DNA from 3 places in the Dehalobacter sp. TBBPA1 genome. Region 2 is predicted to be linked to each of the others. Evidence: riboswitches for the same ligand, from Rfam matches in the RefSeq annotation. Region 2 holds a riboswitch; each other region holds the start of a gene.
The links. A riboswitch is a leader RNA that binds a small molecule or an ion and turns the genes downstream of it on or off. The one in region 2 is predicted to bind cyclic di-GMP.
Positions count from the first base shown of each region.

Region 1 (7,762 bases), 440 kb from region 2:
ACATTTTCAGGTATATCACTTACTAAACAACATTTTCTATAACTCATAGCCTCCAACAGAGTTATTGGCATACCTTCAACATCAGAAGGAAGTACATAAACAAATGCATTGCTAAAAAGCTCTTCCAATAACGGCCCCTTAACATCTCCAGTAAAAATGATTTTATTATTAGGATTTTTTTCCTTTATTTCATTAACATAGGAGTCAGTATAACTTGATCCGCCAGCGATAACAAGCTTTTTATCCGTACTTAAATCTCTATAAGCATTAATAAGATAATGTGCTCCTTTCTCTGGTACCAACCTAGCAAGAAATAAAATATATTTCCCTTTCTCCAGACCATATTTCATTATTTCTTTTTCTTCTCTTAGCGGTTGACTATTTACGCCGTTTGGAATATATATTACTTCATCTTCTTTTTTTATATATTTATAAAGATAATATTCTCTTAAATTTTCCGAAACAGATATTACTTTATCAGGAAATCTGGCAGAAACCTTTTCTCCAAACTTCAAATATAGTTTTGCTAATTGACCCCATTTATCTCTTTTCCAATCTAATCCATGAACTGTAACAATAACATTTTTTCCAATTATTTTCGGTATAAAGCTCAACGATGCAGGTCCTAATGCATGATAATGGATAATATCATACTGTTTTGTCAAGCTGTCCATTGTTGCTTTGAATGTATATATAATAGGTTCCAAATATTTATTTTCTGACGTAGGAATGTATTTTAAATTTATTCCGTGATAATTTTCTAATGTCGATCGACCGGCTTTACCTATCGCCCGACAGTAGACTGTAACTTCATGTCCTTTCTTAGTTAATCTCTTACTGATCTCTTCAACGTGTCTTTCAACTCCACCGGCAAATATAGAAATTCCTTTTTGACCAATCATAGCTATTTTCATTTATTCTGTCCTCTTTCAATAAGCTAAAATGTCAAGAGACATTATCGAATACTCACTCCATCGAAATAAATAACTCTTTTTTCAAGGTCAGACTTATTTTGCTCAATATCCTCTTGCCAGTCTGTTTTATACATTCCTAACTTCATATGTACGCCAACCTGATCATTCATTGTGTTTGGAAGTCCATTTAAGTCGAGTATCTTCTTTTTGTCTTTATATACTTCAAGAATCGGATTTTGGGACTTGAGCCATCCCCACTTAATGTGAAAGGTCCATGTCACCCACCGACCTTTATCCTCCAGATAGGATCCCAGATCATAAAAATGCCGAGTACCGTTTAGATCAATTTTTTCGTTAGTGGACATTGGTGATGTATCCCAGTTACGTTCTAAAGTATATCTACCATTTTCCGTATGTAATGCTAGGGGCGGATATGTCCATTCTTCTCCCGGATCCGGAGTATTGTGCCATTGAATAATGATCTCAGATCCATACGGGTCTAGTAAATAATCCTCATCTTCTCCATCAGGAAGCAAGACACTAACTATATAAACATGTTCTTCCAAAGGTTTTTCAGCCCGAACCGTTGAAAGCTCCGAACGTTTTCCTCCATTGACACTAACATCTGTATTACGTAACTCTATACGATAAGAATACATTCTATCAAATGCAAATTTAGAAGTTATTTGACCGGAATATTCATCGTTTGCCATTTCACGGTTCCAATCCGATCCTAATCCATACTCAAAATCATCATAAAGAGTCGGCTTTTGTTTCCAAACGTCATATTTTTCTTTAACTTCTTCCTTCTCATTTATTTTTTCATTTTGATAACCAGATGCCTGCGGCTCCTTATTATCGTCATTCTCTACTGTATTCGTATCTACCTCTGTTGACTCAAAAAATTTTCCATTTTCCTCTTTTGGGGAATCATGAATATATTCTTTTGTGTTTTCAGTAGCATATTTCAAGGTAGATACTTCATTTAATTTTGACAAATATCGCCTTATTTCCTTATTATATTCCCACTTATATGCAAACCCTATAAATAACAAAATAATTATTAAAATAAATAGAATTTTTTTATTTATGTTCATATTTTCCCCTATAAGATATTAATAATCTATAATAAAATTTGCAAAATACTTAACAGCATTCAAAAGTGACCTTTTCTCGATAAAACGGAAAATCCAGAGTAAGTTTTCTCACAAATCCTCATGATAATTATTCCTGTATTCTGTCAACCCTACGCGAAATAGTTTCCTTCTTATACTATAAAGCTTATTTGCTTTCTGTTGTCTGTATACGCGGTTTCTTCCGCACTTAAATCCTGCTTCTCTGACATCGGCCCATAGTTTATCCAGGCCAATCACTCCCTGAGCCTCTGTGTGTTTCTTCTTTAAAATTTCTAGTATTTCTTCATCTTCTTTTTGACGGTTACTTGGCTCTCGCTAACCAGTCATAAAAGCCACTCCGGGACACTTCTAACGTTCTGCACATCTTCTCAATCGGAAAGCCGGAGATGCTTTCCTTCTTAATGATTCTATAGATTACTTCCAGTTATTCTGGATGAAGATGAGGGTAGTTTTTTTAGGATATCTATGGTCATTTCCTGATCGGCAATTTTTTTATCTTTTGCTTTTAACTGCGCTTTTGATTACCCAAACTTACCTGTATCCTACAAACCGGGTACGGGTCAAAGTATTAAGAACCTCTTGAAAGAGACCGTCCGAAAAAATACTTTTCAATTTTTAAATACTCAAGTAATCTGTATCCTATAATAGGTAAGAAAATTCCTGCAATCATACCCAAAAAAATATGAATACAATAATTATTTGTTCCTAGTAAGTGGCTAACTAAAATTCTAAAGCCAGAGGCAGCTATAGTATGAGCTAAATATATCACTAATGACATATAACCTATGTATTTTATAAAAGAAGAAATTTTAAATCGTAATAAGAAGTTAGAGAGGCTAAAAATTGCGAAAATTCCACAAAAAGAAAATACTGTTTTCCCAAGAAATTCAAGGTAGCCACTTAGCGGAATGGTTAAATAAGAAAAGCCAGTTATTATAAATAAACCAATAGAAAAGAATAATACTCCATTGTTAATACATTTAAGTGATAATTGATTATTAAGAAATGCACCCAATACAAAAAACAAAAAATGAAAGAAAATGGATTCAAAAATCCAAACTTTTATCAATGGACTCAAAATAGCTAAAAATAATGCCATTAGTAAAACTTGAGTCAACTGAAAGTTCTTTCTAAGAACTAAATAAAGAACATAATGAATAAATAGTACATATAAAAACCAGAATTGGCCATAAGGATTATATGCAATATTTGCTAACAATTCCTTTAGTGACATAGGATTGTTTGTTACACTTGAAAACAATATATTTATACCACCTTGCAAAAGAGACCAAATTATATACGGATAAACGATTACTTTAATTTTTTCTTTAATTCTGTTCTTCTTATAGAACCATTTTTCAACAAACAATCCTGATAAAAAAAAGAATAAAGGCATGTGAAAGCCATATAATAATCGATCTGAATTATAGAAAAAATTTTGTGGAACGTTCATCTGTGCTGTGTTTATTCCTCGTAAGACATGGCCGTAAACGACTAAAATAATTCCTATTCCCTTTGCTACATCTACCCATTCAATTCTTTTATCCACTGATCTCCTCCTATTTATTTTCTACATGAAAGCAATTATTCCTACTTCTTTTAAAAAAAGATACATTATCAATATTGTTATTGAGTGGCAACTTCATATTAACAGCTTACTATAAAATTGTATAAAATCAATAAAAAAGTCTTAGTCAATTTAATTGACTAAGACTGCCTTTATTTCCATTGCTTATTTCTGCTATGCACGCTGTGACAAACCCATGCTATTCAACACTGACATTGCTATAGTATACTACTCTTTTTGATAAAATTGACTTATTATTACTTCCACTTTGAGCCCAATCCCATTTATAAACACCTAATTTCATAACCGTTCCAACTTTATCATTCATTGTGTTAGGAAGGCCATTCAAATCAAGTATTTTTTCACCATTCTTATATACTTCAAGTATAGGATTTTGCGACTCAAGCCATCCCCATTTAATGTGGAAGGTCCAAGTAACCCATTTTCCTTTATCTTCAATATACGAACCAAGATCATAGCGTGCTCTTGTTCCATTATTATCTATCTGCTCATCAGTCGACATGGGCGATGGATCCCAGTTGCTTTCTAAAATATAATGCCCAGCATCATTAGTATAATAAGCTCCTGTATGCAAAGCAAGTGGAGGATAAGTCCAGTCTTCTCCTGGATCTGGAGTATTGTGCCACTGAGCTATAATTTCCGAACCTTGAGGATCATAAGCATAATCCTCAGATCCACCATCCGGAAGATAAGTGCTAAAGGTGTAAGTTTTTTCAGCTAAAGCCTCACATGGCCTGACAGCTGCTATTTCAGAACGTTTACTGCCATTGACAATTTTATCATCTTTTCTAAGTTCAATCCGATAAGACGATAATCCATTAAGCAAAAATTCACCAGAAACGGCACCTGAATAGGTATTATTAGCCATTTCGCGATTCCAATAGGAACTAAGTTTTTTTCCTGCAGAATTTAATAATATATCATTTTCAAACATAGGGGATTCTATCAATTGTCCTCCCCAGCGATTGACTTGGTTTTCTTTATTTTTGCTCACTGCTGCAGCTGAAGCAACTGTAGTGTTAAACAAGAGAGACACAAATACAATTAATCCAAAAACAGCCTTAACTTTTTTCATAATTAAATTCTCCTTTCGGTAGCTGGCTGCCATTTCAGGCCCTATAGCTTTGCGTCCTTACCTTTCGGTAAGTTTGCCTTTATCGTTCGAGAACCAGAGACTGTCCATTTTTGAAACAGTACATGTATCTCAAAAACGATTATTCATTTGTCAAAATGTCAAAAACAGACAACAAAAAAACTTATTTTTCGGTAACTGGCTGCCATTTCAGGCCCTGTAGTTTTGCGTCCTTGCCTTTCGACAAGTTTGCCTTTGTCGGTAAAAAGTTTTCCAACAAAAAAATATACATTTCTAATAAAAAGATAGCATTTTCATGAATAGTAGTCAAGCTTTTTTTCACTAAATAAAAACGTCTAAGTATGTTAATCTGCTAATCATTAGCAAATTATGAAAAACTATCTCATGTTTTTTGATTAATTTTTTGATAGCGTTATTCTATAAACTCAGACAATATTTTTTCGGTCTTTTTTTGGTCTGGTACCCAGTAGGATATATTATTAATCATTTGTCCTTTGCCTGGTATGAAAGTTTGTTCGACATTTTCACCGGGAATTTCTGAGAGTAATTTTGTCAGAGCAATCATCTGTTTTAGCGTTAAATCAGTTTTCATCTCATTTTTGTATTTGAGAATGATATTTAAAGTCTCAAGAATTTCACCCGAATCACGTTGTTGCTTATAAAGAGCATTTAAAAACTTCTGTTGCCTCTGAATTCGATCAATATCACCACCGGGAGAATATCGCCAATGAATATAATCAAATGCTTGTCTTCCGTTTAATATTTGAACTCCTTTTGAAAGATTAGCACCATGATCTTTCATATCAATTTCAACATCAACTTTTACGCCCCCAATTTCATCGACTATGTTTGGGATGGGCTCCATATTCATTAGAAAATAATAATTAATCACGTTCTTGCCTAAAAGATGGCTTACCGCATCAATACTTGCACTTACCCCGTCTCCCTTAACACTGCCATATGCATAGGCATGATTAATTTTATCAAATTTACCTTCAATCGGAATATAAGTGTAAGTATCTCTGGGAATACTTAAAAGTTGTATTTTTTTGTTTGTAATATCTACTTTTCCTATCATAATAGTATCCGAACGATATACCCCCAGCCATTCTTCTCTTTCTTCTGTCTTATCAATGCCAAGAAAGAGAATATAAATAACTTTGTCAGTGCCAATATCCGAAACTTCTGCCGTACTCTCTAATTCTGAATTATTGGAACCCGAATTTTTGGGAGTGTTAAGCAAAGTTTTATTGTAATCTAAAGAAGTAATAAGATAATATGCGAGTCCTGTAATAAGTACCAATAAAATTAGACAGGAGACAACAATAATAATCTTTTTATTATTTTTTATCATATCCATTTTCCTTCACTAAAATATTCTTAACTAATTTGGCTACTTTTCTACACCTGCATCTAATTATCCTTTTAAAATGTTTTAAGTAGTAATGAATGTACAGCAAACAAAATAAAAACAGATAAATCTTTTTCTCACTTCGACTATTCTCTTTATACAGTTTATTAAGATTGTCGAGGTCATTTTCACGAATTTTTTTTATGTTAGCGGTTAATCCATCAATGCCATATTCCATTTTAAAAACACTTGCTAGTGGCTTAGAGAGTCGTACTCCTCGATATTTCCTAAGAACTTGGAAATATAGTAAATTATCTTCCCCTTGATGTTTCCCTTCCAAAAACCAAAAATTATCGTCCCGGAAAATCCCTTTTCGAATAATAACGGTTGGAGTTGCAAAGATAATTTTAAATAACATATGATAAAATCCGGCTTCCATATATTCAGGTTCTAACGGATATCGATTCTTTTTCCTCTCTGTAACAGTAACATAATTTGTGCCACTTAGCATAACATCAGGATTTTTTTCCATGAAGCCAACCTGTATTTCAAGTTTGCACGGGTCCCATGCGTCATCTGAATCCAAAAAGGCAATATATCTGCCTTTACTATGCCGAACCCCATTGTTTCTTGCACTTGAAGGTCCTTTATTCTCTTGACTAATATATTGAACCGAAATCTCCGGAAAATGGTCTAAATACTTCTTAGCCATCTGTTCACTGTCATCCGTTGATCCATCATTCACTAAAATTAGTTCAAAATTTTTATAAGTCTGAAGTCTAACAGATTCTAACGCACGTATAAGCGTGGTGCTTCTATTATAATAAGGTATAACGATACTAACCATGCACATTTTTGACTTCACCTCCAATTATCCAGCATAAAAAGGCGCTTCATCTTTTCATACCGCTTTTGCCACGAATTTTCCCTCCCATATTCTCTTAACACATTACGGTCATATCCTTCCTTTAAATAGTGTTGAACTGCTGCGATAAATTCTTCATGATTACATGCAATTGAAACCGGCGCATTTAATTTCACAGTTTCTTCTAAATTCATTGTAACGACAGCAACTCCTGCAGAACAATATTCATAAAGTTTAATCGGACTTACCGAATCCGTCATTGGGCTTTTAATAAAAGGAATAATCGCAATATCAGCATATTGAAGATAAGCAGGTAAATCATCATATTTTTTGGGACCCAAAACATGAAGATTTTCTAAGTTTTCTAGAACCTCTAGATTTGTTTCGCATTTACCAATTAAAAAAACATCTGCATTAACTTGAAGTGCGATTTTTTTTACCAATTCAATATCAAACCAATATTTTATTGCCCCAACATAAATAATTTTTTTTCTTTGATTTTTTGAATATTCTGCTGGAACAGCTAACCCAGTTTTATTGAAATGATCAAATTCAACTCCATTACTCAATATAAGCGGATCCTTATCATATTTAGCCACATGGTCTTTAAGTGTACTGGAGGCAATAACTACGCCATCCGCTTTTCTAATTAGCATTTCATCTATCTCTTTTATATTTGGATATTCTGGAAAGTGAGAATAGTCATCAGCAATGCGGTAAATAAATTTCTTATACTTTACTACATTGGTTAACCAATAGGCTTTAGGGTTCGAAATCCATAAAACATCAACATCGTTAAAATCCATTTGTTTTAA
Region 1 is NZ_CP162385.1:1,093,585-1,101,346, reverse strand. Features, by position in the region: gene AB3489_RS05515 (glycosyltransferase family 4 protein) at 1-914, opposite strand, end outside; gene AB3489_RS05510 (polysaccharide lyase) at 956-2,011, opposite strand; partial or broken gene AB3489_RS05505 (IS3 family transposase) at 2,150-2,568, opposite strand; gene AB3489_RS05500 (acyltransferase family protein) at 2,619-3,599, opposite strand; gene AB3489_RS05495 (polysaccharide lyase) at 3,817-4,713, opposite strand; cyclic di-GMP riboswitch class I at 4,728-4,801, opposite strand; cyclic di-GMP riboswitch class I at 4,901-4,974, opposite strand; gene AB3489_RS05490 (LCP family protein) at 5,144-6,085, opposite strand; gene AB3489_RS05485 (glycosyltransferase family 2 protein) at 6,072-6,935, opposite strand; gene AB3489_RS05480 (glycosyltransferase) at 6,944-7,762, opposite strand, start outside.
Region 1: linked by a shared signal. The riboswitch ahead of AB3489_RS05495 (polysaccharide lyase) and the one ahead of AB3489_RS07530 (diguanylate cyclase) in region 2 are both predicted to bind cyclic di-GMP.

Region 2 (7,762 bases):
CGACAACGAATGACGATACAATGATCATCTATTTCACTTCAGGGACCACGAGCATGCCAAAAATGGCCATTCAGAGCTTCACCTATCCGCTTGGTCATATTGTGACGGCTAAATACTGGCAGCGCGTCGTGGACGGCGGGCTGCACCTGACGGTTTCCGATTCCGGCTGGGCTAAATTCGGCTGGGGGAAAATTTACGGCCAGTGGATTTGCGGTGCGGTGCAGTTTGTCTATGATATGGATAAGTTTATCCCTGAAAAGCTTTTGGAAATGATGCAAAAATATAAGCTGTCTACGTTTTGCGCACCGCCGACCATTTATCGTTTCCTGCTTGAACACAATCTCGAAAAATATAACCTGTCCTCGATTGTTCACTGCTCCACAGCCGGAGAACCTTTAAATCCGGATGTCTTTAACCGTTTTAAAAGCATTACCGGCTTAAGCATCTTAAATGGATTTGGCCAGAGCGAGACAACCGTGCTGGTTGCCAACTTTGAATGGCTGGATATCTATCCGGGAGCAATGGGCAAACCGAACCCGGCTTACAAGATCGATGTGGTCGATGAAAACGGAGCTCCATGCCCTCCGGGAGTCGAAGGAGAACTGGTCATCCGCGAGGCTGATTCCAATAAACCTGCCGGATTGTTCTGCGGGTACTACATGGATGAAACTGCTACCCATAAAGTGTGGTATGACGATACATACCACACAGGGGATATGGCCTACTGGGATGAACACGGCTTTTTATGGTTTGTTGGCCGCAATGATGATGTCATCAAGGCTTCCGGCTACAGGATCAGTCCTTTTGAAGTTGAAAGTGCGTTGATCGAACATCCAGCCGTCGTGGAGTGTGCTGTGACCGGCGCGCCGGATGCCGTCAGGGGAACGGTCGTCAAAGCGACCGTTGTGCTGGCCAAAGGCTATACGGCCTCTGAATTGCTAAAAAAAGAGATTCAGGACTATGTCAAAAAGGTGACGGCTCCGTATAAATACCCGAGAATTCTTGAATTTGTCGACGAACTGCCGAAGACGATCGGCGGCAAGATCAAACGCGCCCAGATCCGGCGTGAAGACACGGAAAAGTTTCAAGATAAAGAATAACTTTAACGTATACCCATCAATCATTGAATATTGTCTGATGCACCCCACAATTATCGTGGGGTGATTTTATGCCTTGAAAAGTAGTTGGATTTTCATGTAAAATGAACCATAAATAATCATCATGACAAAAGTAGATTTGAAAGTAATGATGGATATATGTTGTTGCTAAAGAAAGGATAAACTGATGTTTCCGAGCGATTTAAAATATAGAATGCCTGCGGAATGGGCCAGACACGAACGTACCTTTATTTCCTGGCCGGTCGGGGCATCAATGTGCCATCCGGAAAATTACGAGGCTGTTTGCGAGGGCTATACCGACATTATTCGAGCTATCGGGGAATTTGAACCCGTCACCGTATTGGTAAACCCCAAAGAACGATTGCTGCTCGAAGGCCGCTTACGGAACAGGCAGATCGAGCTCCTGCCGTTGGCGCATAATGATGCCTGGCTTCGGGATAACGGGCCGACGTTTATCGTCAATGATCAGGGAGATATAGCCGGCATCAACTGGCACTTCAATGCCTGGGGCGGCAAATATCCGGACTGGGATCTGGACAACCAGGTCGCACCGCAAATATTGAAGCACCTCGGCCTGAAACCATTTGATGCGCCGCTGATTATGGAAGGCGGCTCGCTGCACGTGGATGGAGAAGGTACACTCTTGACAACGGCCGAATGCCTGCTCAATCCGAACCGCAACCCTGATCTTTCCCGGGAGCAGATTACGGAACTATTGAAGAAATATTTGAGTATCCACAAAGTCATCTGGCTGGGAAAAGGCTTATGTGGAGATGAAACAGACGGACATGTCGACAATATCGCCTGTTTTGCTTCGCCTGGCAAAATCCTGATTCAGGTCTGTGATGACCCTTGCGATCCGAATTATGCGATTACCCGGGAAAACCTCGCAGTGTTAAACCGCGAAACGGACGCCAGAGGAAGAACCCTTGAAATCATCCCAATACAACAGCCTCCCGCCGTATTTGCTGACGGTAAACGCCTGACGCTGAGTTATCTGAACTTTTACTTTGTCAACGGCGGAATTATTTTACCTGTATTTGGCGGCCAGGCTGCCGAAACAGATGCCCTGGCTATTCGGACCCTGAGCGGGATCTTTCCAGAAAGACGGATCCGCACCATTAATGGAATGGCAATTATTGGGGAAGGCGGCAATGTTCACTGTACCACCCAGCAGATGCCTGCGGTAAAAGTTTAAGGTGAATGTATGAATTACCCAACAATATATACCAAAGTCTGAAATAAAATATAAACGAAGAGGAGAGCGTAACAGATGCATCTTTTATATGTTGCGCTCTTCTGCGTTGTGGTTTTTTTCTGCATCATGTAAAATAGAAAATGCATACAAATTAACAAAATAGTAGAGACACCTGTAAGATTAGGTTCAGAACATACTGAATAGGCAGTAGGGAAGGGATTTAACGATGAGAAACGTCAAAGTGGCAGCAACCCAGATGCGCTGCACCAGTAACGTTGAAGAAAATATTGCCGGGGCGGAGACACTGGTCAGGGAGGCTGCGGCCCGGGGCGCGCAGATCATCCTATTGCAGGAGTTGTTCGAAACCCCGTATTTTTGTCAGAAAGAAAAATCGGATTTTTACCTTTATGCAGCAGAGCTAGAAGATAATCAAGCAGTCAGACATTTCCGGAAAATTGCCAGAGAGCTGGAGATCGTCCTGCCGATCAGTTTTTATGAGAAGAAAAACTATGCGCGCTATAATACGATTGCTATGATCGATGCGGACGGTGATATCCTCGGCAAATACAGAAAGAGTCATATCCCCGACGGGCCGGGCTATGAGGAAAAATTCTATTTTAACCCCGGTGATACAGGCTTTAAAGTCTGGCAAACGCGCTACGCCAAGATTGGAGTCGGCGTCTGTTGGGATCAATGGTACCCGGAAGCTGCCCGCTGCATGACCCTGATGGGGGCGGAGATCCTGTTATATCCGACAGCCATCGGTTCAGAACCGATGGATCAGGCGATCGATTCCAAAGACCATTGGCAGGCCTGCATGCTCGGCCATGCTGCCGCGAACCTGATCCCTGTGGTCGCATCCAACCGGATTGGTGTCGAGGAAGAGGATGATTCCAAAATCACCTTCTATGGTTCTTCTTTCATTGCCGGACCGCAGGGTAATAAGATAGCGGAGGCTGGACGAAACGAAGAAGCGGTTCTAATCGCGGAATTTGATCTGGACCAGCTCGAGGTTCAGCGGCTGGAGTGGGGGATCTTTAGAGACCGCCGGCCTGATCTATATGGAAGGATTTCTTCCTACGACGGGGAACTTTATTTATCAAAATAATCCATTATCTAACACGAATTTGTAGTTCTTAAATCTCGAGTATCTTATTAACCTTTATAAGGTGAGAGGAGGCTCTATATGAACAAAAGCGGCTTATTTTGGGGAATCATTCTAATCCTTACAGGAGGCTTGCTGCTTATAGATAATCTTGGCAACTGGCAAATCTTCAGTATGGAATTTCTTTGGCCGGTATTGATCCTTATTCTCGGGCTTGCTTTTGAATTCAACTATTTCAGTAAGAAAGAAAGCCCCGGATTGCTAGTTCCCGGTGGTATCCTTACCGTTATTGGTCTGTTGTTCATCTTTGAGACTTTTACACACTGGCAATTTTCCGGATATACCTGGCCGGTCTATCCGCTGGCTGTTGCAGTCGGTCTATTTCAACTCTATTTATTTTCCGGACGCCCGCGCGGTCTGCTGGTGCCTGTTTTTATTCTAACCGCTCTAGCGTGCATATCCTTTACTGGGATGTTTGTAACGTCAATTCAGCGCTATATAGATCTAGGCCTGGTGGTCCCGATCCTGCTGATTCTGGCAGGTCTGATCCTGATCATCCAAAGGAAAAAAACATGAACTAAATTTGGAAACCATGTAAGAAGAATCTGATCTGGATGATAATATCTATTGCATAATATTAATCAATAAATGTATGAATAGTCAGACTCTGAATATTCATACATTTATTGATTATTCATACATTTATTGACAGATTTCGTGTATTTTACTATAATTGAGTTAAAATCATATGATCCATTGGCAAACCTGTTGAAAAGCAGGGACGCAAAGCTACGAGTCTAAGTGCTGAAGCATATTGACAGTCGGGTTGCACACAGAAGATGAAAACCGCGGCTGCTTTGGCCGCGATTTTTTTTTCTGAGGAGGGGATTTAATATGACAGCGGATTCCATCGTTGCAGCCAGTATTTCAATTACCCTGGTCTTGTTGATATCTTACGGATTTTTATATTTTTCCGAGAAGAAACATTATTTCTTAGCATGGAGTCTTTCTGTCTTGATGCTCATGATAACCTATCTTTCCAGAACTGCATTGCTGGAAACCGACAGCCCGTCCGTGGTGCTTCAGATTATCAACTATGCCTCTTCGATCGCAGGGTACTGGCTGATATTCAAGGGTACGCTGTTGTTTTTTAGCAGAAGCTACCCGGTGTTTTGGGATATCGGCACGGGCTTTCTGATCGTTGCTTTTATATGTATTGCTGTTCAGGGAATCTCGGCAACCGCTCTTTTACTTCTATCTGTTGTCTGGATCATTGCATTATTATCCAAAGCTGCTATGACATGCTTAAAAGCAAAAACACCACAAGGCCCGATCCGAATAATACTTGGCTATACCTATATTTTTTGGGCCTTGTCGATTTTACTTTATCCGTTGTGCAAATTAATTAACGTTATTTCACCGTCTGTAGGTTATTTAGTTGCCGGTGTTGTTGGTCTGCTTGCTTATCTTAATATGCAGGCCCTGTATTTTCAAAGCATCCGGGAGGAGCTCGAAAGCAAAGAAGCAAATATCAGAAAACTTGTCATTTATGATAAATTAACGGGGGCCTACAGCCGTACCTATTTTGAAAATGTGCTGGAAGATTTCCTTGATAAAACCCTCATGCCTGCAACATTGGCCATGGGGGATTTTAATGGTCTGAAACTGATCAACGACACCTTTGGTCATGAAAAAGGGGATGAATTGCTTGCTGACGGGATCAGAATCATGCAAGAGACGATCGGCACTGAGAATGTGATTATCCGATGGGGCGGGGACGAATTTATCATTATCATGCCTGGTGTGCCGCTTGATCAGGCCGGCGTGTTTTTAAACAATATTAAAAATAATTTAAAAATCTCCCGCCCGCAAACGGTACCAATAGATATCTCGTTTGGCCTGACGGTTTATGAGAACAGGGAACAACCCCTGGCAAAAATGATCAGCCAGGCTGAGGAAAAAATGTATAGCAACAAATTAAATGAAAGCAAGAAATCCCGCCTTGCCATCATCGAGTTCCTGGAAAAACTGCTCTGGGAAAAAGATTATCAGACGGAAGCCCATGTCATGAGGCTGAAAAGTCTGGTCAGTAAATTCGGCAGTCAGATCGGCCTGTCCCCAAGAGAGATCGTCGAATTGGTCCAAGTTGCAATGCTGCATGATATCGGCAAGATAGGTGTTCCGGGGGAAATCTTAAAAAAACAAGGTGACTTGACCCCGGAAGAATGGAGCATTATGAAAAAACATTCCGAAATCGGCTATCGGATCACGCAGTCGTCCAGGGAATTAGCGCATGTCTCAGAAGCCGTTCTCGGTCATCATGAATGGTGGAATGGAAAAGGTTACCCGCAGGGGCTGAAAGAAGATGAAATCCCGCTGTTCTCGAGGATAGTTTCTATTGTTGATTCCTACGATGTGATCACGCATGAAAGGCCCTATAAACGGGCCATGGACCCCTATAGTGCACTTGTTGAAATCAATAAGTGCGCCGGCAAACAATTTGATCCGTATCTGGTTACTGTTTTTAACAAGATTATGCAGGAAGACCTTGTTGTGAATGATAGGTAGCCGTCAAAAGGCGGAGAGGAATATGAATATAAATAAATACTTGGAATGATATACTTATAGTAACGTTAGCCTTATGAAATAGAGTTATTGGAGGAAACCAACATGATTTTAACAACGACACCGTCCGTAGAAGGACGCAGGATCACCGAATACCACGGGGTGATCACCGGAGAAGCCATAATGGGGGCTAATATTGTCCGTGATATTTTTGCGAGTATAACCGATGTGATCGGTGGTCGTTCTGGGACTTATGAAGGCAAGCTGCAGGAAGCCCGCAATATTGCCCTGCGCGAAATGGAAGACCGGGCGTTCCAGGTGGGCGCCAATGCCGTAGTCGGCATCGACCTGGATTATGAAGTCATCGGAGCGAACGGCAGTATGCTGATGGTCAGCGCTTCCGGAACCGCCGTAAGAGTGGAATAACCCCCAAATATTCAAAAGATACCCGCGGGTTTTGAACCGGCGGGTATCTTTTCTGCAATGCAGAACAATTTTAGCGTCCTGCAATCAACGGAAAAATAATGTAGAGTTCAGATATTGTAGAATTTAGAAAGATTTTGTCTGCAAGCTTATATAAAATTGAAGAGGAACGATCGCTAAAAAAGAGAAATATAAAAAATAATGGTTACTCTGTATCGCTGTGATGATTTTCTTATAATTTTGGAACATAATAAAGATATCGATTTATATCATAAATGTGACAGGTAAAAATAGGGACAATGATAGGTGAGCTCTATGGATAATAAGAAAACGAAATGCCTAATCATTCATGGGTTTGGTGGCGGGGTACACGAAGTAAAGCCTTTGGCCGAATATTTGACTGCTCTTGGTTATGATGTTGTTTGCCCTATATTAAAAGGTCATTCAACAACCAGACATGAAATGAAAAAATCAACTTACATGGACTGGATAGATTCTGCTGAACGTGAACTTTTAAGATTGAAAGAAATTGGGGAAGAAATTCTGCTGATAGGGTTCTCCATGGGAGGGCTGATTACATTTAATCTTGCTTGTAAATATGATATTAAGGGTATTGTGACAATCAATACCCCCATCTTTTATTGGAATATATACCAAGTGTTTCGTAATATTGCGGATGATATGAAGAACAAGAAGCCTAACCATATCAAGAGATATTTACAAGCAAAAAAGATCTCACCGTTTTTGTCTATGATCCAATTTTTATTATTACTACACCAAACAAAGCCAAAATTAAAGGAAATAAATTGTCCAATCCTAATTATTCAGGCTGAAGATGATGATACTGTAAGAAGAAAGAGTGTGGATTATATCAATAAACATGTGTCTTCGGACAGGAAAAAGATTAAGTATTTCCCAAAAGGCGGTCATTTGATCCTTCTAAGTCCGACGGCTGAACAGGTGATGCTATGTATTGAAGATTTTTTGCAAATGTGATTGCAAAATGTTCCTATGATGCGCTTTTCTTATAACCTTTAAATAAATAATAGCGAAACAGTAGTCCTAGCGTAATCCCAAACACAATTGAACCGATCATTTCTGAATAATAATCATTGATAGGTCTATGCGGAATAAAGTTACGCCCTTCAATAAGCCACATGAAAATGACTTCTAATGTTAACCAGTTTAATAAACTAATGCCGATACTTTTGATTATAAAATAGTCATGATCTAAGAATTTAAGTGCGTAATAAAAAACAAGAGATAATACACAACCTAATATGATGGAATATATCGCTCCGAGGATAACATTAGGCCTGTCCAGTGTTATCATAAAGCTAGTGAGCTGATATA
Region 2 is NZ_CP162385.1:1,528,787-1,536,548, forward strand. Features, by position in the region: gene AB3489_RS07510 (AMP-binding protein) at 1-1,100, shown strand, start outside; gene AB3489_RS07515 (agmatine/peptidylarginine deiminase) at 1,285-2,316, shown strand; gene aguB (N-carbamoylputrescine amidase) at 2,543-3,424, shown strand; gene AB3489_RS07525 (DUF5668 domain-containing protein) at 3,503-3,997, shown strand; cyclic di-GMP riboswitch class I at 4,170-4,255, shown strand; gene AB3489_RS07530 (diguanylate cyclase) at 4,316-5,989, shown strand; gene AB3489_RS07535 (heavy metal-binding domain-containing protein) at 6,092-6,412, shown strand; gene AB3489_RS07540 (alpha/beta hydrolase) at 6,725-7,405, shown strand; gene AB3489_RS07545 (hypothetical protein) at 7,419-7,762, opposite strand, start outside.

Region 3 (7,762 bases), 570 kb from region 2:
GCTGCATGAAACAGTCGACTCGCCAGTCCCGGGTCTTACTCACAGATATCCGGACAGGGTACTTTTGCTTATTACTGATCAGTGTTCAATGTATTGTCGCCACTGTACAAGAAGACGATTTGCCGGGCATGAGGATAGGGCTCTTTCCCAGGACAATATCAAACGGGCGATTAATTATATCAGAGCGCATAAAGAAGTCAGAGATGTACTTTTGTCAGGAGGGGACGCCTTATGCCTCTCTGATGAAAGGCTGGAAGCAATCATAAGATCAATACGAGAAATCAAACATGTGGAAATAATACGGATAGGCACAAGAACACCAGTTGTCATGCCTCAGAGAATTACCGATACGCTCTGCAAAATGCTGAAAAAATATCATCCAATTTGGCTGAATACTCACTTTAACCACCCCAAGGAATTGACAATTGAGGCTCGCATGGCATGCGAGAAATTGGCAGATGCCGGAATTCCTCTTGGCAACCAATCTGTACTTTTAAAAGACATTAACGATTGCCCCTATATAATGCGTGATTTGGTTCAGAAACTGATAAGCTCCAGAATTAGACCATATTACCTTTATCAGTGCGACCTTTCAGAAGGAATAGAGCATTTCAGAACTCCGGTTTCTGTAGGGATTGAAATCATAGAAATGCTGCGTGGACATACCTCGGGTCTAGCTATTCCACAGTTTGTTGTGGATGCGCCTGGAGGCGGGGGGAAGATCCCAGTCAATCCACAATACTTGATTTCATATTCCCCTGAAAAGGTCATTCTTAGAAATTATGAAGGTGTAATTTGCACGTATAGCGAGCCTCGGGATAAAACGCACCAGTGCCGAAAATGCGGCACGTGCAGTAAATTCAAGAATAAAGAATACCGGGGATTAGAAAAGTTATACAGAGATGAACAAGTGTGCTTGATTCCAAGTACAAACGTAAGACTCAACAAGAGGGAGGACTTCCATGAATATAGATCAAGACGAATGTGAAAATTTATATACAAACTTTTCGGGTGTGGACATGTACGTGGATTATCGCAATAAAAGGCTTAAAATATTGAGTCATTCTCTTTTGTCTGAGTTGATAATCAAAGAGATTATTGATTATTCCAAAAAAGAAAATCTGGGTAAGATTATTGCGAATTGTTATAAACAAGATCTTAGTATCTTTGAGGAATGTGGGTTTGTAGCAGAGGGGGTTATCGACGGTTTTTTTCAGGGAGAGGATGCAACTTGTATGTCCCTTTTTCTTGATACGAAGCGCAAAAATTCACTCTATGAGGAGAAAGAAAACAGAATTATCGATTATTGCGTTAAGAATACCAATAAATTCGAGCTGAATAAGAATAAAAACTATACGATAAGGCAGGCCGTGCCGGACGATATTCCCCAGATAATTCAGCTTTTTCAAACGGCATTTGAAACCTATCCAACTCCTATTTTCAGCAGAGAGTATCTTCAAAAAGTTATGCAGGATCATATTTTATATATGGTAGCGGAAGAAGAAGGAAAAATTATCAGTATTGCTTCGGCGGATCTTGACAAACAACACATGAACGCTGAAATAACTGATTGCGCCACTTATCCAAAGTATAGAGGCAGAAACATATTAAGCGAATTGATATTCCAACTGGAAACACACTTGAAACGCAATGGCTTTGCTACAGCATATAGCCTTTCAAGAGCTAACAATCTTGGAATCAACAGGTCTTTAAGCAAGCTGGGGTATATGTATCGGGGTAGACTAATCAACAACTGCCATATTTGCGGCGGTTTTGAAGATATGAATATTTGGGTAAAAACTTTAAAATAGTAAAATACTATTTTGTAAGTCAAGGGGAAGAAGATTTTTGAGAGATAGCCTGATTTGCTAAAGGATTATATTAAAAAACAAAATACTTAAGATAAATACCTGGACTCTTCAGCATAAAGTGGATATATTCAGGGTATTCAAAAGAATAATTTTCTGTTATAATATAAAAGCTTAAGCAAAAATAACAATATATAGTTGTACAGGTTGATGCAAACTTCGTGAAAGTGAAGGACGCTAAAGCTATGGGTCTAAGGTTGCTTGTAAGTTGCTATGATTGCCAGGCTGCAAGTAATATGAACTTCTTGGGGGGGAGTAGTTCCGTTTTGGAGTACTCTCTTTTTTATGTCTTTTATTTTCACTTGGGAGGATAGTACATATGAAAGAAATGGGCATCGGACGGGCTTTCAGAGATAATTTTCTGGGCCGCGCTCCGGACTGGTACAAAAGAACAATTCTTGCTTTTCTGGTGTTGAACCCTATTTTGATGGTTACCGCCGGTATGTACGTTACCGGGTGGGTGTTGATTGTCGAATTTATTTTTACCCTGGCAATGGCGTTAAAATGTTATCCGCTTCCTGCCGGTGGGCTTCTGGCGATTGAAGCCGTTGTGCTCGGACTTACTAACCCTCATATGGTCTATCACGAGGTTGAAATGAACCTGCCGGTTATTCTTCTTCTGATGTTCATGGTTGCCGGGATCTATTTTATGAAAGAAGGTCTTGTGTACCTGTTTTCCAAGCTCCTTACTAAAGTACACTCTAAAGTCGCGCTTTCATTCCTGTTCGCTGTTCTAGGTGCGGTTCTTTCCGCGTTTTTGGACGCGCTGACCGTAACCGCAGTGATTATCGCCGTGGCCTATGGTTTCTATTGCATCTTCCACAAGTTTGCTTCCAGCGAAAAAGTATACGAAACGTATGACATTAATCACGACCATAGTGTTGATGAAAAACATCATGAGGACCTGAACGAGTTCCGTGGTTTTCTGCGTAATCTTCTGATGCATGGCGCTGTGGGCACTGCGCTGGGCGGAGCAATAACACTGGTTGGTGAACCGCAGAACCTCTTAATTGGCTCCATTATGCAATGGGACTTCGTAGATTTCTTTATACAATGTGCCCCTGTGTCTATCCCGGTATTGATCGTTGGTCTTCTGACTACCATTATCCTTGAAGTTACTAAGTTCTGGGGGTACGGCTACCAGCTTCCTGAGTCTGTGCGAAAGGTTATGGAAGATGATGTAAAAGTCAAAGATACTGCCAGGAATATGCGCGGACGTGTGCGCCTGATTGTTATGGCTTTGTGCGGTGTTGTGCTGATCTTCTCCCTGGCACTGCACCTGGCGGAAGTAGGTATTATTGGTCTGATGATTATTATCCTGCTTACAGCCTTCAACGGGGTTACTGAAGAAAAGCGCATCGGTCATGCGTTTGAAGAAGCGCTGCCGTTTACTGCGCTGCTGGTCGTATTTTTCGCCGTCGTTGCGGTTATTCATGATCAGCATTTGTTTACGCCGATTATTCAATGGGTATTGAACATCGAAGGACAGAATCAGCTTGCCGCTTTTTTTACGGCCAACGGCGTCCTTTCGGCAATCAGTGACAACGTTTTTGTGGCTACGGTATATATGACTGAAACAAAGCAAGCGTTTGAAGCCGGAGCTATTGCGCTGGAGCAGTACAACAAGCTGGCAGTTGCCATCAACATGGGTACAAATATCCCTTCCGTTGCCACACCAAATGGTCAGGCGGCGTTTCTGTTTCTCTTGACTTCTGCACTTGCACCGCTGATTCGCCTGTCTTACGCTGAGATGGTAAAACTGGCTCTGCCATACGCCGTCGTTATGACTGCAGCAGGTTTACTGGCAACAATGTACCTGTTATAACACTTGAGAATATCAGATTACAAGGGTTTGAGCATTACTGATCTTTTAGTATCTCGACTTTCGGTGACCTTATATACGATGAGAAAGATTGTCCGTTGTTAAGACTGAGGTTGTCAAACTTTTAAGCCTGGCCACATATCCTACCCAAGGAGTGTGGATATCATGACTGATCCAATAACTAATACATGTCATCGCGGCTGAAATTAACATGACAAATACCCGACTGAGAGGAGTTACCTTGCCGCCGCTGTCGAGATTGAAAGGCGGCTGACGGAGGTCAAGGCCCCTTCTTAAGCATGGAGAAAGGGGCAAGTGGCTGGAGGAGTCTCAGAGTACGGCCGGCAGACATATAAAGGTCTTCAGAGAGTACGGGAACAAACTGCCCGATGCTTCCGCCGGCAACTCAAATTACGCACCAGTGCGCAATTTGACATACTCCCAGGCGGTGATCCTAGGAGTCCCGGAAGAAGAACGAAAAATGCGTTACAGATGGTCTAAGTTAATTCTGTTTTCCGCCCAAAATAAGTACACCTTTCGGGTAATGATCCTGCACCCAGGCCAAACTATTTTTGTCTGTTATCTCCTGGATATGCTTCTTATAGACATCATACCAGTCCTGATGATTCGTACTGGCGTATTTGATATCCTCACTGCCGAGGATCTTTCGGCACAGGATCTCCATCAGACTTCCCTTTAAGCCTGTTTGCCCGCCTTTTGCAAATTCGGAGAATAGGTAAGGCAGTGCTTGTTCATCCATGGCCAGAATGATATTGTACTCTGCCTGATGCGCTTTGATATAATCATAGGGATTGGAGGAAGGTAACGGTGATGACATAATTTTCTCCAAGCACAGCTCAATCTGCTTAGCTCTGTTGACCGCCGTATTTCCTTCATTTCCAAGACTGAAGTACGCATGCTCCAGACGTGTAAGCAATTCCTTCAGTGAATCGGTACTTTCGGCATATGCGCGTACATCTCTCTGCATGATTTGCTCGATTCTGCTTCTTAAGTAAGTCGTGCTATATCCTTCATATTTTCCCGCGATGTCGGTAAATTTTATGTTAATGACTTCAACATTATCGACTAGGCTGAACAACAGGATGGCATTGCGCCCAAACACATCACCGATCATTCCGTTTTCCGCAGAAATCGCTGAAACGTCGTTGATCCGGTAATGAATGGTTAAACCATACGGCGCGGTCGACGTCTGCAATTCGACTTTATCCCGTACGACCCCTTTCGGCAAAGGCATCGCGTCAATCAGCGCGATAACCTTGCTCGCATTGCCTACATACGGTGTTTTGTTGGCCAGTAATTTATCTACTGCATAACCAGCGTATGTTTCCTGTCCTGCAGCCGTGTCATTGACCGGGTTTGCCACAAATCCAATCATCAACGCTACAATCATAACAACTGCCGCCGTACCAATCCAAACACCGGGTTTTCTGTAATGGATTACATTTTTTATTCTCTCTTTAATATTGTTTTCACCGAAAGCTAAAGGGGTAGCCTGCCAGAAGCTGTTCTTCTGAACTGCCAACGCCAGCAGGGAATTGGAATAATCTTCTTTGATCTCTTGTCCCTTGTTTCTGATAACCGTTTCATCGCAAGACATTTCCATGTCCTTAACCATCAGCGCAAAGCAGAACCACATCAACGGATTAAACCAATGGATGATCAGAACCAGAAATGCCGCTGGTTTGATCAGATAATCGCGTCTCTTAATATGTACCGTTTCGTGCGCCAGTACATAGGGTAATTCCCGGGACGAAATTCCTACAGGCAAGTAAATTCTCGGTCTCCTAAAGCCAAAAACAAACGGTGTGCTGATTTGATCTGTCTCATAAATATCCGGTAAAGAAGCATCCAGCAGCGTAGCCGTTTTGATCTTCCCTGCAATTTTAAAATAGGAAAAAATATTCCAAATCTGCAGCACCATAACCCCGGCCATCCAGACCATACTGCCAAGCAACATCAGCATAGAAAGCGGACTTACACCCATTGCTGCGACCAGAGGCAGCGTACTGCCAACTGAGCTGTTTACTGTACCGTTTATTGCATAATCTATGTTCTCAAGGCCTGCCATCACCAGCGTCTCAGGCAAAGCATCAGGCTGCATGGCGGGTTTGAAAACGTTTAGAAAACTGAAAGCTGAGGTAAATGAACCAGGACAGATCAGTCTGAAAAAAACTGCCAGCCACAACAGATAAGAAAAGATTTTCGGTGCCCTTTTCAGAAGCAGTCGAATCAGGATCACACCGAGAGCCACGTAGGAAGCTGTCATGCTCATATCGACAATAGTGCTGAATACTGCCATCAAGCTGTTCATTGCATCGCCTCTTCAATAATTCTTTTCAGTTCTTCAGCTTCCTTAGCCGTGAGCTTTTTCCGATCAAGGAATGCTGTTAAAAACTGCGGCAGAGAACCTTCAAAGTTTTTTTCGATCAAAGATTGGCTTTCATACTTTTGCACTTCTTCCTTTTTAATACGTGAAGTGACTACAGTATCCGTGTTGTCTAAAATGCCCCGTTCACATAGTTTTCGCAAAACCGTATAAGTCGTTGACTTCTTCCAGCCCAGTCTTTCCAAAGAAAGCCGTACAAGCTCAGTCGAATTCACCGGTTCCTTTTCCCAGACGATACTGACAAATTTATACTCCGCATCAAATAATTTATAGTTTTCCATGATGGCCCCCTAAGGTTTATCTCAATAGACTTAATTGTAAGTTTATTCTAATAGACCTCATTTGTCAACAGAAAATCCGCGGTACTTCAGGGCCCTGAAAATTTGTTAGAGGACAACCGATCAAAGCCTAATATATTTTGTTACTACTGATTGCACAAACGCACTGTCATGCTCCACAAACAGCAGGGTCGGCCGGCATCTTACAATAAGGTCCTCAATCTGCATTCGGGACAGGACGTCAATATAGTTCAGCGGTTCATCCCAGATATACAGATGGGCCTGCTCGCAGAGACTTTTGGCCAGGAGCACCTTTTTCTTCTGCCCTGCGCTGAACATACGCAAATCTTTTCCGAACTGAATGCCTGAGAAATCAAGCTTGTGCAGAATGGTCAGAAAACGGCTTTCCTCAATCTGGCACTGCTCGGCAAAACTGCGCAGACTGCCCTGCAAGTAAGCGGTATCCTGCGAAATATAGGAGATTTTTAGATTACTTCCAATATTAACCTTACCGCTGTAGGCAAGGTCTTCTCCAATCAGCAGCTTTAAAACACTGGATTTACCGCAGCCATTCATGCCACTTAAGGCCACCCGCTCTCCTCTCTCTACAGTAAAATGAACATTCTCGCAGACCTTCCTGTCCGCATAATAGATTGCCAGGTCACGTAATTCCACAAGTGTATTTTTCGGGTGTGAAAGAGGTTTCATACTCAAGCTGTCGGCCAGCTCGATATTTTTTAAAAGTTTTTCTTTCGTCTGAATGTTCTTTTGCAGCCGAGTTTCGATCACTTTGGACCGTTTCATCATTTTTGCCGCCTGGTGGCCGATATAGCCTTTATCCGGCTTGATGCCGGAGTTCAGCGTTCCCTTCTTGGTTTTCTCGATTTTATCCGACCAGTCGGCTGTCCGCCTGGCTGCTGCCGATAATTGTTTGATCTCTTTCTGCAGCCTGTCATTCTCCGCTGTTTCAAACGAATCCATCCTCTCTTTATTGACCCACCATGTTGAAAAATTGCCTTTTTGAAGTTCAATATTGGTTTTATTGATGGTCAGGATATGGTCGATACAACCGTCCAGAAAAACTCTGTCATGAGAGACCAGGATGAAGCCGGTTTTCCTGTTCAGATATTTCCCGACAACGCGCCTACCCTCTATGTCCAGATGGTTGGTCGGCTCATCAATCAAAAGAAAGTTGTGGGGCTTAATGAACAGTGCCGCAAGCAAAACCTTGGTCTGCTCCCCCTGGCTTAAGGCCGCAAAAGGCAGCTCCAGGACATCCTCTGCAACTTCGAGCAATGACAATTCTTTCTGAAGTTCCCAATGTTCAAAAACAGGGCAGATACTTGCCACTACCTCAATGACATTTTGACTGGGATCGGTAACCTGA
Region 3 is NZ_CP162385.1:2,103,408-2,111,169, forward strand. Features, by position in the region: gene ablA (lysine 2,3-aminomutase) at 1-988, shown strand, start outside; gene ablB (putative beta-lysine N-acetyltransferase) at 963-1,811, shown strand; cyclic di-GMP riboswitch class I at 2,010-2,101, shown strand; gene nhaB (sodium/proton antiporter NhaB) at 2,188-3,693, shown strand; partial or broken gene AB3489_RS10330 (preprotein translocase subunit SecA) at 4,010-4,111, shown strand; gene AB3489_RS10335 (M56 family metallopeptidase) at 4,193-6,022, opposite strand; gene AB3489_RS10340 (BlaI/MecI/CopY family transcriptional regulator) at 6,019-6,378, opposite strand; gene abc-f (ribosomal protection-like ABC-F family protein) at 6,499-7,762, opposite strand, start outside.
Region 3: linked by a shared signal. The riboswitch ahead of nhaB (sodium/proton antiporter NhaB) and the one ahead of AB3489_RS07530 (diguanylate cyclase) in region 2 are both predicted to bind cyclic di-GMP.